One region of the Microbacterium sp. 22242 genome, then DNA from elsewhere that is predicted to be linked to it. Evidence: predicted binding sites of a transcription regulator. Region 1 holds the regulator's gene; the other holds the start of a gene.

Region 1 (3,398 bases):
CATGGCGTTCCATGACGCCGTCGCGTTGGCGCTCATCGTGCTCAGCACGCCGGCGAGCTCGGGCACAGCGGTCGCGCTGCCATCGCCGGCGAGCATGATGCGACGGCGCTCGATGAGGGCGGCGAGCGGATCGCCGGTCGTGGCCGCGACGGCGGCGGGCAGCGAGCGGGCGCTGGCGGACTCGCCGGCGACGGCGACGAGGGCGCCTGCTCCCAGCAGTCCGAGAAGTGCACGGCGGTTCATCTCAACGGGGGACATCATCGGCCTCCAGGTCGTTCGGGGAAGGATTCGACCAACACGGTATACGCTTTCCCATCGAAATAGTAGAGCGGGTGTACATAATGACGACGCCCGGGAACGCACGGCTCGCGCCCACCTTCGGCCCCTACGCTCGGGACATGCGCCTGCTCGCCGACGCCGACCCCGCACGCTGGATCCCCGTGACCGGATCCCTCGGCCTGCGCGGCCGCCGTCACCGCAAGGCGGCCATCCGGATGCTGCTCGGGCAGGCCGGTGCGGCATTCGGCGCGCCGGCGACGGGCTCGGGGCCGCGTCCCGGCTCCGGCTTCGGCGCCTGGGCCCTGAGCCAGGCCGCGCCCTTCCTCATGCGCAAGGCCGACGGCCGGGTGCTCGTGTGGACGTGGAAGGCCGAGCCCGAGCTCATCGTCGCGATGGCGAGCGCGCAGGAGCTCACCCCCGAGCTGCGCACCGCCCGGGCCATGATGCCGATGGAGTACGACGACACCGAGGAGTTCCGCAACCCCTACCTCGGCTCCGGCGAGAAACTCGTGGTGCCGCTGCCGCCGCCGGGTGCGGCGGGACAGGCGCCCGCTCCCCCGTTCGCGACCTACACCTGGGACACCGGCACGCACCTCATCACGCTGCAGGCGGTGTGCGCGGACCGGGAGCGGTTCGGCACGGTGATCTCCGCCGTGGACGAGATCGCACGCACCCTCCGCAGCGCGGACGACCTCTCGGTCGGCGAATCGGGACCGGTGCTGCGGCTGCCGCCGGCCTGACGCGCACTGCCGCTCGCAGGGGCAGGGGCTCAGTCCAGCCCGCGCTCGTCCAGCCACGTCCGGGCGACGGTCTTCGGCGCGCGCAGCAGCCAGGCGTCGGCGATCAGCTCACCCAGGTGATCGCGCCCGATCGCGTCGAGGCGCAGCAGGACCGCCGGGTAGCCGGCGAAGTGCGGGATGGTGAAGAAGATCGCCGGGTCCGACGCGACGAGCCCTCCGGCGAGCGCGACCGACTCGGTCCGCACCGCGAGCACGGTCCCGTGCGGCCACGAGCGGCCCAGCTCGGCGAGCTGCGCCAGATCCGTCTGGCGAGGGCTGCGCACCCAGGCGATCTGCCCGCCGTGGCACCGCCACGCCGGCTCTCCCGTGTGCCCGCCGACGCGCTCCTCGACCCCGGGCAGGGCGAGCGCGAGCGCCCTGACGTCCTCGATCGTCGCCATGACCCCGATCCTCCCCTGACCGTGCGGCCGGTTCAAGAGCGGACCTCGGGAATGAGCGAGTGCCGGGCCGCGGCGTCAGCGCTCGCTGTCGTCCGGATCCTCGGACGCGCCCGCTGCGCCGCCGAGCCAGGGGCGCCACAGCACGACCTCGGTGGAGCGGCGGATCCGGCGCCCGGACGGGACGGCCATGACGGATCCGCTCGTGCCGGCGGCGAAGACGCGCACGCCGGGGCGGCTCGCGCGCTCCTCGCGGAGGTCGTGCTCGAGCTCGACCACGCGGCGGCGGAGAGCCCGGTTCTGGTTCTCGAGGTCCAGCAGCCGGGCGATCGCGGGAAGGCTCATGCCCTCACTGGAGAGCTGGGCGACCTCGCGCAGCTGCTCGATGTTGCGGAGGGAGTAGCGGCGGGATCCGCCGCGCGTGCGACCGGGCACGACCAGTCCGATCCGGTCGTACTGGCGGAGCGTCTGCGGGTGCATGCCGGACAGCTCGGCTGCCGCGGCGATCGCGAAGACCGGGGTGTCCGCGTCCATGCGCTCATCGCCCATGGCGCGCCTGCCTCGGGGTCGTCGAGCGAGCGAAGCGGGACGGAGCGCGGTGGCCTGGAAGGAGACCGCGTCCCGTCCCGATCGCGCGGTGCGCCGGTCCCTGAGCCTGTCGAAGAGCGCTCGACGACCAGGCGTTCATCACGCCCGCGCCTTCGCCAGCAGCTCGGCGCGCGGGTTCTCCTCGGGCTCGGCGGCGCGGAAGCGCTCCAGCGCCTCGCGGGCCGCGTCGTCGAGGTGCGACGGCACCGCCACCTGCACCTCGGCGAGCAGGTCGCCGGTGCCCTTCGGCGTGGTGACGCCGCGGCCCTTGACCCGCAGCACGCGTCCCGACGGCGTGCCGGGAGCGACCTTGAGCTTGACCGGGTCGCCGCCGAGGGTCGGCACCTCGATGGTGGCGCCGAGCGCCGCCTCGGTGAAGGTGACCGGCACGATCACGCGCAGGTTCAGCCCGTCACGGGTGAAGACCGGGTGCGGCTTGACCGTGACGGCGACCACGAGATCGCCGGGATCGCCGCCGTCCGGCGACGGTCGTCCCTTGCCGCGCAGACGGATCTTCTGCCCGTCCTTGACGCCCGCCGGGATCTTCACCTTGAACGGACGCCCGTCGTCGCCCTGCAGCGTGACCGTGTCGCCCTGCACGGCGGTCGCGAACGACAGCGTCGTGCGGGCCGTGACATCGGCGCCCTTCTGCGGGCCGCCGAAGCCGCGGAAGCCCCCGGAGGGCTGGCCGAAACGGCCGGATCCGAACGATCCGCCGCCGCCCTGGTTGAACATCGCGAAGATGTCTTCGAAGTCGGCGGACTGGCCGCCGCGGCCCCGGCTGAACGCGCTGAACACGTCCTCGAATCCGCCGTTGCCGGCGCTGCCCGGCGCGGTGAAGCGCGCACCTCCGGCACCCATCGCGCGGATCTGGTCGTACTCGGCGCGCTGCTCCGTGTCGGACAGCACCGAGTACGCCTCGCTGATCTCCTTGAACTTCGCCTCCGCCGCGGCATCGCCCGGGTTGGAGTCGGGGTGGTACTTGCGTGCGAGCTTGCGATAGGTCTTCTTCAAGTCCGCGTCGGACACGTCCTTGGACACGCCGAGCGTCTTGTAGAAGTCCTTGTCGAACCAGTCCTGGCTAGCCATCCCTCACCCCCTGTCGGATCGTCTCGGCTGCTGCGTCTGCATCGTCTACTCCGCGGGGACGGCGACGACGACCTTGGCGGGGCGCAGCTCGACGTCACCCAGGCGGTAGCCCACCTCGACGACCTCGAGCACGACGGCCTTCTCGATGCCCGGCGTGGGCTGCTGGAAGATCGCCTCGTGCTGCTGCGGGTCGAAATCCTCGCCCTTCTCGCCGTACGAGACCACTCCGAGGCGCTCCACGACAGCCCGCACCTTGTCGGCGATC
Region 2 (3,398 bases), on a different contig from region 1:
CGGGACGTGGCCTGCAGCAGCAGACACACGATGCGGCCGAGCTCGTCGCGGCTGAGCTTGGAGAACAGCACGATCTCGTCGATGCGGTTCAGGAACTCCGGCCGCATCGCCTCGCGCAGCTTGCCCATGACGCGAGCCCGCAGGTCCTCCTGGGACGCGAAGCCGTTCGCCGAGGCGTCCTGCGAGGCCACGAAACCGAGCGCTCCCGAGCGCGAGGCGAGGAACTCCGATCCGATGTTCGAGGTCATCACGATCACCGTGTTGCGGAAGTCGACCGTGCGGCCCTGACCGTCGGTCAGGCGGCCGTCGTCGAGCACCTGCAGCAGCAGGTTGAACACGTCGGGGTGCGCCTTCTCGATCTCGTCGAACAGCACGATCGAGTACGGGTTGCGCCGCACCCGCTCGGTGAGCTGGCCCGCCTCGTCGTAGCCGACGTAGCCCGGAGGGGCGCCGACGAGCCGCGACACGGTGTGCCGCTCGCCGTACTCGCTCATGTCGAAGCGGATCACGGCGGTTTCGTCGTCGAACAGGCGCTCGGCGAGCGCCTTCGCCAGCTCGGTCTTGCCGACGCCGGTCGGCCCGAGGAACAGGAAGGATCCCACCGGGCGGCGGGCGTCGCCCATGCCTGTGCGGCTGCGACGCACGGCACGCGCGACCGCGGCGACCGCGTCGTCCTGGCCGATCACGCGGGCGTGCAGGTCGGATTCCAGGTCCGACAGTCGCTCGCGCTCGCTCTCGGTCAGGCGGCTGACCGGGATCCCGGTGGCGCGCGAGATGACGGCGGCGATCTCCCCCTCGTCGACCACGGCGTCCGCGGCTCCCGGCTGAGGGCCGGAAGCGCCGGTCTCGTCGATCCGGCGCTGCACGTCGGCGATCTGGTCGCGGATCCGCGAAGCCTCCTCGTAGTGCTCGGCACCGACGGCCGCGTTCTTGCGCGCCTCGAGGTCGGCCAGCTGCGCGAACAGCTTCTCGACATCGTCCACGACGCCGAGCCGCAGCCGCAGCCGCGCGCCCGCCTGGTCGATCAGGTCGATCGCCTTGTCCGGCAGCACACGATCGGGGAGATAGCGCGCTCCCAGTTCGACGGCGGCGCGGACGGCCTCGTCCGTGTAGGTCACGGAGTGGTGCTGCTCGTAGGCGGGCTTGAGCCCTTCGAGGATGCGCACGGCGTCCTCGATCGACGGCTCGGCGACCTTCACCGGCTGGAAGCGGCGCTCGAGCGCAGGATCCTTCTCGATCCGGCGGTACTCGGAGAGCGTGGTCGCGCCGACCATGTGCAGGTCGCCGCGCGCCAGCCGCGGCTTCAGGATGTTGCCGGCGTCCATGCCGCCGGCCTCCCCCGAGCCGCCAGCGCCGACCACGGTGTGCACCTCGTCGATGAACACGATGACCTCGCCCTTGTGCGCGGCGATCTCGTCCATCGTCTTCGTGAGGCGCTCCTCGAAGTCGCCGCGGTACCGGGCGCCCGAGAGCATCGCGGGCAGGTCGAGCGACACCACCCGGCGATCCCGCAGCTGCGCGGGCACCGTGCCGTCCACGATCGCGCGGGCGAGCCCCTCGACGATCGCGGTCTTGCCGACGCCGGCCTCGCCGATCAGCACCGGGTTGTTCTTGGTGCGCCGGCTCAGGATCTCGATGGTCTGCTCGATCTCGGCGGCACGTCCGATCACGGGGTCGAGCTCCCCGGCACGAGCACGCGCGGTGAGGTCGAGGCCGTACTGGTCGAGCATGGGCGTCTCCGACGAGGCCTGCGTCTCGTCGCGCTCGGGCTCGGCGCCGGCGGGCACGGGCTCGCGCAGGCTCTGCGTGAGAGCCTCGGCGGTGACGCCGGCGTGCGCCAGGATCTGACCCGCCGGCGCGTCCTGGCCAAGGACCAGCGCGAAGAACACGTGCTCGGGCTCGATGTAGGTCGCGCCCGAGGAGCGCGCCACCTGGTACGCGTGGAACAGCGTCCGGCTCGCGCTCGGGGTGATGGTGGCGGCGTCCACGGAGGCCGGGACGCCGGGGGCGGGCAGGCGCGCCTCGACCGCCTCGATGATCGACCGGGCGGTCACGCCGATGTTCCGGATCGCCTGGACGACGGCGTCGTCCTCGACGATGACGCGCAGCACGTGCAGCGCGTCGAGCTCGGTCTGACCGCGCTCGAGCGCGAAGCGGCCTGCGCGCTGCAGGACCCGCTGGGTGCGCACGGTGAGGAACCGGCTGAGGTCGATCGACCGCGTCTGCCGGGCCTGCTCACCTGCGAGGTAGCGGGCCAGGAACTCGTCGAACGAGCCGGACCCCGCGTCGGTGAAGTCGTTGGGCATATCGCTTCCTCTCAAACTTGAGCGTGATGCTATCAAGTTTAACGCGAGCGCTTCCGAGATATTCCGTCGCGTGCGGTGACAGCCGTCGTTCCGCGGTGGAGCGGCCGTGTCTTACACGGAAACGCAGGGCAGGCGCGGCCGCAGCGCTCCCCTAGAATCCAGGGATGGCCTCGCTTCTCTACCTCGGCGTGCGGCCTGAGCTGGACGCGGCGACAGCGGAGCGCGCGTCCTTCCGCATCGCCCTCGGCGTCGACGACGATCGTCTCGACCGTGTCGACCTCACCACGACGCGCCTGCCCGAGGACGCCTTCGAGCGCTACGCGGGGTTCGTGATCGGCGGCTCGCCGTACAACGTCACCGACGTGCGCAAGTCCGAGACGCAGCAGCGCGTCGAGGCCGACCTCGAGCGCATCGCCGCGCGGGCCCTCGACGGCGGCACCACGGCGTTCTTCACCTGCTTCGGGATCGGCGTGGTCACCCGCCTTCTCGGCGGCGCGGTGACGACCGACCACCCCGAGGAGGCCGCCGCCGCGGAGATCCGCACGACCGCCGAGGGGGCGGACGATCCCCTGTTCGGCCCCGCGGGGCCGGTCTTCCAGGCCTTCACCGCGCACAAGGAGGGATCCGTCGCGGTGCCGCCGGGAGCGGTGCTGCTGGCCGGCAACGAAGCCTGCCCCGTGCAGGCGTACCGCGCCGGGGCCGACCTGTACGCGACGCAGTTCCATCCCGAGCCGTCGCCGCGCGATTTCGCCGACCGGATGGTCTTCTACCGCACCACCGGCTACTTCGATCCGGAGGCGTTCCACACCGTGCAGGAGGCGATCCTGGCGTCGGTGGTGTCCGAGCCCGCGCGGATCCTGCACCGTTTCGGCGAGCGGGCCCTCGCCCGGCACTCGGCCGGGGGTCGTTGAGCGGACGGCCACCGCTCGCCGCGCGGGTCCCGGGGCACAGCCCCCGGCCTCCGACCAGCTCAGCCCTCGCCGTGCAGCAGCGCGATCCGCTCGCGCAGATATGCGTCCAGCGGCAGGTAGCCGCCCGCGGCCGACCAGCGCACGGAGGGGACGCCGTCCACGAGCGCGAGAGGCCCGGAGG

Evidence for each region. The regulator HspR, encoded in region 1, represses chaperone genes until heat shock. The targets are predictions, from matches to a motif close to AAGTTGAGTCNNNNNGACTCAACTT.
Region 2: a site for HspR is predicted at 2,321-2,345, ahead of ACTJJZ_RS11160 (ATP-dependent Clp protease ATP-binding subunit). Genes of this name have one in related genera too.

Annotation. Positions count from the first base shown of each region.
Region 1 is NZ_JBQEOZ010000003.1:328,175-331,572, forward strand. Features, by position in the region: gene ACTJJZ_RS04780 (polysaccharide lyase 8 family protein) at 1-243, opposite strand, end outside; gene ACTJJZ_RS04785 (hypothetical protein) at 399-1,019, shown strand; gene ACTJJZ_RS04790 (MmcQ/YjbR family DNA-binding protein) at 1,049-1,459, opposite strand; gene ACTJJZ_RS04795 (heat shock protein transcriptional repressor HspR) at 1,535-2,005, opposite strand; gene ACTJJZ_RS04800 (DnaJ C-terminal domain-containing protein) at 2,144-3,133, opposite strand; gene ACTJJZ_RS04805 (nucleotide exchange factor GrpE) at 3,179-3,398, opposite strand, start outside.
Region 2 is NZ_JBQEOZ010000009.1:19,929-23,326, forward strand. Features, by position in the region: gene ACTJJZ_RS11160 (ATP-dependent Clp protease ATP-binding subunit) at 1-2,306, opposite strand, end outside; gene ACTJJZ_RS11165 (glutamine amidotransferase-related protein) at 2,471-3,217, shown strand; gene ACTJJZ_RS11170 (glutaminase) at 3,277-3,398, opposite strand, start outside.